Regions from separate parts of the Brenneria populi genome, predicted to be linked through region 2. Evidence: predicted binding sites of a transcription regulator. Region 2 holds the regulator's gene; each other region holds the start of a gene.

Region 1 (2,206 bases), on a different contig from region 2:
AACGGGTGCATATCGCCAGCGTCGGCCAATACTGGCAGCTGCTGACCGCCCTGCTGAAGGCGATCCCCGAAAAATCCTGATCGCGCGATGCGGCTTTTCGAAGCCGCCTATCCCCAATCGAGCACCAACTGGCGCTCAATCTGCGGGTCGAGCAGCGCGACGTGCAATCCCACCAGCCGAACGCCGCGCTCGTCGCGCCTCTCCTCCCAGGTTTGCCGCGCCAGCGCGAGCAAATCCTGCTTATTCAATACCGGCCATACGTGTTCCTGAGTGGTTTGGCGAAAATCATCGAACTTCAGCTTTACCCCTTGCCGCGCAATATGCAGGTCGGGTTTGACGCGCTTTAAGCGTAATTCAAGTTCCTGATAGAGCTGTTCGATTAGGCTTTCACACTGATGCCAGTGGTGGATATCCTGCGCCAGCGTTTTCTCCACGCCGACCGATTTGCGTAACCGGTCTGGCGAAATAGGCCGCTCATCAATGCCGTGACAACGCTCCCACAGCACCCGGCCAAATTTACCGAAGCTCTTTAATAACTCGCTCAACGAGTGATTGCGCACATCGGCGCAGGTCAGCATGCCCTTCTCTTCCAGCCGCTTCGCCGTCACTTTGCCGACGCCGGGTATCTTTGCCAACGGCAGCTGCAGCAAAAACGCGTCCACCTTATCCGGCGGGATAACATACTGACCGTTCGGTTTATTCAGCTCTGAAGCGACCTTGGCCAGAAATTTTATCGGGGCGACGCCCGCGGATGCGGTCAGGCGCAGTTCAGCGAAAATAACCCGACGGATCTCCTCCGCAATCAGCGTTGCGGAGCCGTTACAGAGAGTGCTGTCGGTGACGTCCAGATAGGCCTCATCAAGAGAAAGCGGTTCAATCAGCGGCGTGTAGCGCGCAAAAATCTCCCGGATCTGGCGGGAAGCCGCCTTATACACCTCCATCCGGCCGGAAAGCAGCGTCAGCCGCGGGCACAGACGCAGCGCCGTCGCCGTCGCCATCGCGCTGCGCACCCCATAGCGCCGGGCCGGATAATTGGCGGTGCTGATCACGCCCCGGCGATCGGCGCTGCCGCCTATCGCCAGCGGAATGTCGCGCAGGCGCGGATTATCACGCATCTCAATTGCCGCGTAGAAGCAATCCATATCGACATGAATGATTTTGCGCATACCACCTCCGGGAGACTGTATAAATATACAGATCAAGATTGCCATAAACAAGCTGGCGAACCAGGCGCCGGCTTTCCGCGGGCCGGCCATCCCCCAACGACGGAAAAGGGCGTTTCTCCTCCCGCAGGCGCTATTGCCGTGTTAACCTCTTCCGTAGCCATTTCAGGACAAAGCCGCCACAAAAAAGAGGGTCGTAATGGAAAGTAAACAGAGTCACAGCGACAGCGTCGAACGCCAGTTTGGTTCACAGGCGCAAAACTATCTGACCAGTTCGGTGCATGCCCAGGGCAAGGATCTGGAGCGGCTGTCAGCCTTATTGGCCGGCTTCCCTCACGCCAGCGTCATCGATCTGGGGTGCGGCGCCGGACACGCCAGCTTCGTTGCCGCACAGGCGGTGAAAGAGGTTGTGGCTTACGATCTCTCGTCACAAATGCTGGCAGTCGTCGCCGAGACGGCCGAACAGAAAGGCCTGGCCAATATCCGCACGCGGCAGGGCGTCGCTGAATCGCTGCCGTTTGCCGACGCCAGCGCCGATATCGTTATCAGCCGCTATTCCGCCCACCACTGGCACGACGTCGGACAGGCGCTGCGTGAAATCAGGCGCGTGCTGAAACCGGGCGGCCGGGTCGTCATGATGGATGTGGTATCGCCGGGCCATCCGCTGCTGGATATCTATTTGCAGACGGCGGAAAAACTGCGCGACGCCTCGCACGTGCGCGACTACTCGCCCGGCGAATGGCTGAGCATGTTCACCGATGCGGGATTTATCGTGCGTAACGTCGCCAGCGACCGTCTGACGCTGGAGTTCAGCAGTTGGATCGCCCGCATGCGCACTCCCGACTATTTCGCCGTCGCGATCCGCGAGCTGCAAAAAACCCTGGCCGCAGAAGTGGTTCAGCACTTTGCGGTACGGGATGACGGCTCTTTTACAACCGATATAATGATGTTTGAAGCGACAAAATCGTAATCATCGATTACTCGCCCGGTTTGCTGCAGCTGAATAAATAATGGACAGCGGAAATGACATCGCCTTAAATCCG
Region 2 (2,206 bases):
TCGCGCTTATTTTTTCTTTCCCATACCTTTACTTCTTTTATCAACCGGCTATTCGGCTGGCTTAAGGTTGCTACATCACACCACCGGTTAATCGCTTTCGGATTATCGCCGCGAAGCCATTATGTTATTAGCCGGCTTATGCCGTCGCGCTTCGCGCCGCCGGTGGTACGGTTCGCCTCCTACCGCCTGTTAAGTATAGTCTCTACTGACTTGCTCCTTATGCCTAGCGATATCGCCCTATGCACAATAAATTTCCGCACTATCGGCAACAGTCAGTAAAAGATAGCCAGATGAGAGGCGAACTTGCCGCACTCTTAGCTACAAGATAACGCTCTCCATCTCCTATTTATCATGCCGTCTCAAGCGCCGCTACGATTAATTTACCGCCGCCGTACTTCAATTGCATAAGCGCCGGCGGCTTGGGGGATGGCGGCAATAAACAGCCTCGCCTCAGAGGCGAGGCGAAAAGGCGTCAAATAAAAAATAGCGTTTGAGATGGGGGGAGGGTTGCAAACGCCGGAATCAGCTCCAGTCGCTGTTACGAATAACGCCGACCGCCAATCCTTCGATGGAGAAACTCTGTTGCCGCAGATCGACGACGATCGGCGCGAACTCCTCATTTTCAGCCAGAAGATGAACGGTATTGCCCTGCTTCTTCAAACGTTTAACCGTGACTTCATCTTCGATGCGCGCCACGACGACCTGCCCGTTATGGACATCCTGCGTTTTATGCACCGCCAGTAAATCGCCGTCCATAATGCCGATGTCTTTCATCGACATTCCGCTGACGCGCAATAGAAAATCGGCGCTGGGCTTAAACATCGAGGGATCGACCTGATAGTGGCATTCAATATGCTGCTGAGCTAACAGCGGCTCACCCGCGGCGACACGGCCAATCAGCGGAATGCCGGCCTCTTCCTCCATCAGCAGGCGGATGCCGCGCGATGCGCCGGAGACAATTTCGATAACGCCTTTACGCGCCAGCGCCTTTAAATGCTCTTCTGCGGCATTCGGCGAGCGGAATCCCAACTGTTGGGCGATTTCCGCGCGCGTCGGCGGCATGCCGGTCTGTGCAAGATGATCGCGGATCAGGTCATAAACCTGCTGCTGTCTGGCCGTTAATGCTTTCATTCCGCCCCCCTGGTTGTTTATACAGTTTTGCTGTGAGTATATACAGCTAATCGCCAATTGGGAACCGGGATGTGAGTAAACCTCGGTTTTTTATTACTTTCCGCAAGCTTTCACGCAAAGTGCCGCCAAAGAATGCTGCCCCAGACGACGACGGCCAGGAGGATGGCGATAAACACTGCGGCCGAACCGATATCCTTCGCCCGGCCTGATAACTCGTGGCGTTCAGTGCCAATGCGATCGACGACCGCCTCGATCGCGCTATTGACCAGTTCAAACAGCATAATCGACACAACGGATCCGATAAGCAGCAGTTTTTCAACCAGGGTTACGGACAGCAGACAGGCGACGATCGCCCCGACGATGGCCAGCACCGTTTCCTGGCGAAATGCCGCTTCGTGCCGCCATGCCTGTTTCAATCCCTGCAGGGAATAGCCGGTCGCTTTGATTATCCGGGTTATCCCCGTTGCCTTATTCATCCGCCCTCCATTATTTATTCGCATTCGGCGACATTTTAACGCCTAACCGTTGTCTTATCACAACAGATCTCCAGCGCAGTTTCTGGTATCCTTGCGACGCATTGCTAACAAGAGGCTTCTAGTTGTTATGTCAGGTTGGCGTAAAATTTACTATAAACTACTGAATTTCCCACTAAAATTGTTAGTGAAAAGTAAGGTCATTCCCCTGGATCCCGTGGCTGAATTGGGGTTGGATCCCTCGCGCCCGATCCTCTATGTGCTGCCTTACAATTCTCAGGCGGATTTACTGACGCTCAGGGCGAAATGTCAGACGCTGGGTCTTCCCGATCCTCTCCGTCCGGCCGACATCGGCGGAACACAGTTGCCCAGCCACGTTTTCATTAACGATGGTCCGCGCGTTTTCCGCTATTACGTTCCCAAAGAGGAATCGATAAAGCTGTTTCACGACTATCTGGATCTGCATCAGAGCAATCCCGATCTCGACGTACAGATGGTGCCGGTTTCCGTCATGTTCGGCCGCTCCCCCGGCCGTGAGGGACAGCAGAATCAGGAGACGCCGCATCTGCGCCTGCTAAACGGCATTGAGAAATTTTTTGCCG
Region 3 (2,206 bases), on a different contig from region 2:
CGTCGGCGGCGGCTCGCCCGGACCGCGTCCGGAGAGATAGCGGGAGTAGTTTTCAATGCCCGAGCAATAGCCCAGCTCATTCATCATTTCCAGATCAAACTGCGTCCGCTGGCTAAGACGCTGCTCTTCCACCAGTTTATTGTTCTCCAGCAGTATCTTGCGGCGCTCGGCCAGCTCGACCTTGATATCCTCCATCGCCTGCAAAATACGCTCGCGCGGGGTGACGTAGTGCGTTTTAGGGTAGATGGTATAGCGCGGTAGGGTCTGCATAATCTGCCCGGTCAGCGGGTCGAACAGCGACAGGCGCTCCACTTCCTCATCAAACAGCTCGACGCGCAGCGCCACGTCGTCCGACTCGGCGGGGAAAATATCGATCACTTCGCCGCGCACGCGGAAAGTCCCGCGCTGAAACGCCTGGTCGTTGCGGGTATATTGCAGCTCCGCCAGCCGCCGTAAGATGGCGCGCTGATCGATAAGCATCCCCTGCGTCAGATGCAGCATCATTTTCAGATACAGATCGGGATCGCCCAGGCCGTAAATGGCGGAAACCGAGGCGACCACCACTACGTCGCGCCGTTCGAGCATCGCTTTCGTCGCCGAAAGCCGCATCTGCTCAATATGTTCGTTAACCGACGCATCCTTTTCGATAAAGGTATCGGAGCTCGGCACATAGGCTTCCGGCTGATAGTAGTCGTAATACGAGACAAAATATTCCACCGCGTTATCCGGGAAAAAGGCTTTCATTTCCCCGTAAAGCTGGGCGGCCAGCGTTTTGTTGGGCGCCAGCACCATCGTGGGACGATTCAGATCGGCGATGACATTGGCGATGGTAAAGGTTTTCCCCGAGCCGGTTACCCCCAGCAGGGTCTGGTGCGCCAATCCGTCCTCTAATCCTTCCTTTAAGCGGCGAATGGCTTCCGGCTGATCCCCGGCCGGTTTAAATTCGGAATTCAGTTTGAATACTTTACTCATAATCGAATACGTTTCTCTTGGATGGCTACCGGATGGCAGGCGGATGAAGCCGGACGGCAAGCGCTGACGCTCAGGCTATTATGAGAATCAATCGCCGGGATTGCCACCGTCATGATACTGGATATAAAAACAGCATCAAGAGGATTATCGCCCGCGCGCGACTAAATCGGTAAAACGCCCGCCGGCGACTTTTAATTCACGCATCATCCCCGTCATTATTTATCCCCAGATTAATGAGTTCGCTAATCTGCCGCCCGTTTTTTGCCGCTAATTTACCCAACGACGCGACATCGCGGCCCCAGGGGCTTGATTTTAAATAACGCAGTGATTTTAAAAGAATTAGCGAAAAAGCGGAGAATAACGTCAACCTGGCGGAAAGCCGCGTCAGCTCTCGCCTGGCATAGTTTTTATATCTCTAATACACACAGTTATCCACAGAAATAGTGGATAACTCCCACAACCCCGCATCCGCCCTGAGTTGCCGAAATACTACCGTCATCTAACGGCAACACCGCGACCGATTTTCTTCATTTTTTTTCTGCAATTTATCTCATAAATATTAGGCCGAAAATGATAATAACAAGGGCGGGGAAATAAGCGCGAAGTCAGCGCTGTCAAGGGCTAAGTCAGTTTTTTTAAGCTGTTTTTTTCTTCAGCTCAATGATAAATACGACGCTAATTATCAGCCGGGAATAGCGATACATATTTACCGCTAGCGCAATCTTTTTTTGCTCGCCATCTTGCCAATGGACGAATGCGGATGACTTAAGCCGCTTTTTAGGGTGTTGATCTTTTAATCGGCGGTCTCGTTATCCATCCCGGTCTTAGGCGCAGAACCGAATAAGGGTATGCGCAGACGCTGGGCCAGAATGACGCCGAGCAGCGCCATGCCGCCGCCGACCAGATGGTAAGTCCGCAGGTGCTCGTTCAGGAACGTGGTGGCGATCAGGGCGGTGAACACCGGCATCAAGTTGATGAAAATGGCGGTATTGTTCGCTCCCAGCCGGACCAGGCTCTGGAGCCACAGGAAGGGCGCGACCACGGAAGCCAGGATACCGGCGAACAGTATCAGCGGCAGATTTTGCGCCGTCAGTTGCACCTGATCCGCCAGCAGGAAGTTCGGCAGCAGCAGCAGCGTGCCGAAGGCAATCTGCATATACAGCGACACCAGATTGGGCAGCGGAATACTCCAGCGTTTAGCGAGCACGCCATACAGCGCGTAAGCGATAGCGGC
Region 4 (2,206 bases), on a different contig from region 2:
GCTATCGGATTGGCGCAGGCCGGTTGCGATATTGTCGGCGTCAACATTGTTGAACCCGAAGAGACCATAGAGAAAGTTACCGCCCTGGGTCGCCGCTTTCTCAGTCTGACCGCGGATATGAGCGACATTGCCGGCCATGCCGATCTGGTTGCCCAGGGCGTTGCGGAGTTTGGCAAAATAGACATACTGGTCAATAACGCCGGCATTATCCGCCGCGAAGACGCCATCGCATTCAGCGAAAAGAATTGGGACGACGTGATGAATCTGAACATCAAGAGCGTGTTCTTTATGTCGCAAACCGTTGCCCGGCAGTTCATCAAGCAAGGCCACGGCGGTAAAATCATCAATATCGCGTCCATGCTCTCTTTTCAAGGCGGCATTCGCGTGCCGTCCTACACCGCGTCAAAAAGCGCGGTGATGGGGATTACCCGCCTGCTGGCGAATGAGTGGGCGAAGCACAATATCAATGTTAACGCGATCGCCCCCGGCTACATGGCCACCAACAACACCCGGCAGCTACGCGCGGATGAAGAGCGCAGCAAAGAAATTTTGGATCGCATCCCCGCCGGGCGCTGGGGGTCGCCGCAGGATCTTATGGGCCCGGCGGTGTTCCTGGCTTCCAGCGCATCGGATTATATCAATGGCTACACCATCGCCGTTGACGGCGGCTGGCTGGCTCGTTAACGGCCGTCCTCAGAACGGATTTCATATGCGAAAAATGAGAAAGGCGCGACGCACCGCGCCTTCTTTACCGATCACAGAGGCGGCCGAGACATACCGGCGAGAACGCGGTCGCAACAGAATAAAAACGCGCGGGCATTTTTACCCTGCGACGCGGATTATCCAGGGTATAAAATGCGCGATTGGTAATAAATAGTTACGCCGTAACTACTTCCTGGGATCGGGAGAATCTCATATACTGTATAAAATAACAGTTTAGTATGAGACCCCTCATGACCGCGGAAGGACATGTCCTATTCTCTGTTGCCTGTGTGATCCTGGCTAAAAAAGTGGAGCTATCGCCGGAACTGGCAGCGGGAGACTGGTGGCATCTGCTCCCCGGCGCCCTGCTGACCTCGCTCCTGCCGGATATCGACCATCCCAAATCTCTGCTCGGGCAAAGGCTGAAGTGGATATCGACGCCCATCGCCCGCGCTTTCGGCCATCGGGGATTCACGCACAGTTTGCTCGCCATCGCCGCCGGCATGTTTTTTATGCAAACGCGCATGCCCGCCGGCTGGCTGCTCCCCACCGATGTCTATCACGCCATGATCGTCGGTTACTTAAGCCATATCGCCGCCGATGCTCTCACCTCAGCCGGCGTGCCGCTGCTCTGGCCCTGCCGCTGGCGTTTCCGCTTGCCGGTACTGAATGGGCAAAAGGGCAATCAGTTAGAACGCGTTCTCTGTATCGCCTTTATCGGCTTTTCCCTGTATCAACCGCAAAAAAATCTGAACTGTTGCAGTTATGAACAATCACTCAGCCTCATCCAGTCGGCGCAGGCGCACATTTCCCGGCTGTTAAAGTAACCCCGGCGCCTCAATAGCCGACTGCGGCGGAAAAACGCCGAAATTATTAGCTATAATTTATAACTTATAGCCATATAACAAACTTATGGCGGAGCTGATATTCTTACGCGCGTTTTTTTATTGATGCTGAAAAATTACTTATCTGATTAATTAGGGAGAAGTGGCGATGAACTTTCCGCTGCTATTAAATATTTTGGCGTTTGCCGCCCTCTTGTTGTTGCTGGGATACGCCGGCCGCAACGCGTCGTGGAGCCTGGCGAAGAAAGTCTTGCTGGGCTTGATTATCGGGGTATTGTTCGGCCTGGCGCTGCACCAGATCTACGGCAGCGACCATCCGGTGCTCAAACAGTCCGTCGCCTGGTTTAATATCGTCGGCAACGGCTATGTCCAACTGCTGCAAATGATCGTGATGCCGCTGGTATTCATCTCCATTTTGAATTCGGTCGCGAAGCTGCATAACGCCTCGTCATTAGGGAAAATCAGCATACTGACGCTTGGAACACTGCTGTTCACTACGCTCATCGCCGCATTAATCGGGGTTTTCGTCACCAACCTGTTCGGATTGACCGCCAGCGGGCTGGTTCAGGGCGAGCAGGAAACCGCTCGCCTATCCGCCATCGAAAATAGCTATGCCGGCAAGGTTTCCAATCTGAGCATTCCGCAGATAATCCTTTCCT

What was found. The regulator LexA, encoded in region 2, represses DNA repair genes until DNA is damaged. The targets are predictions, from matches to a motif close to TNCTGTATGTACATACAGNA.
Region 1: dinB (DNA polymerase IV) is a predicted target of LexA. The motif match lies at 1,180-1,199, and genes of this name have one in related genera.
Region 3: uvrB (excinuclease ABC subunit UvrB) is a predicted target of LexA. The motif match lies at 1,088-1,107, and genes of this name have one in related genera.
Region 4: VSX58_RS03465 (metal-dependent hydrolase) is a predicted target of LexA. The motif match lies at 918-937, and genes of this name have one in related genera.

The regions. Positions count from the first base shown of each region.
Region 1 covers NZ_JAYWTM010000025.1:46,577-48,782, forward strand. Annotated here, with positions in the region: gene pepD (beta-Ala-His dipeptidase) at 1-80, shown strand, start outside; gene dinB (DNA polymerase IV) at 108-1,166, opposite strand; gene VSX58_RS19090 (class I SAM-dependent methyltransferase) at 1,363-2,133, shown strand.
Region 2 covers NZ_JAYWTM010000006.1:336,536-338,741, reverse strand. Annotated here, with positions in the region: gene lexA (transcriptional repressor LexA) at 523-1,131, opposite strand; gene VSX58_RS09020 (diacylglycerol kinase) at 1,242-1,607, opposite strand; gene plsB (glycerol-3-phosphate 1-O-acyltransferase PlsB) at 1,735-2,206, shown strand, end outside.
Region 3 covers NZ_JAYWTM010000001.1:35,659-37,864, reverse strand. Annotated here, with positions in the region: gene uvrB (excinuclease ABC subunit UvrB) at 1-972, opposite strand, end outside; gene VSX58_RS00175 (DMT family transporter) at 1,766-2,206, opposite strand, start outside.
Region 4 covers NZ_JAYWTM010000001.1:768,955-771,160, forward strand. Annotated here, with positions in the region: gene kduD (2-dehydro-3-deoxy-D-gluconate 5-dehydrogenase KduD) at 1-684, shown strand, start outside; gene VSX58_RS03465 (metal-dependent hydrolase) at 954-1,529, shown strand; gene VSX58_RS03470 (L-cystine transporter) at 1,696-2,206, shown strand, end outside.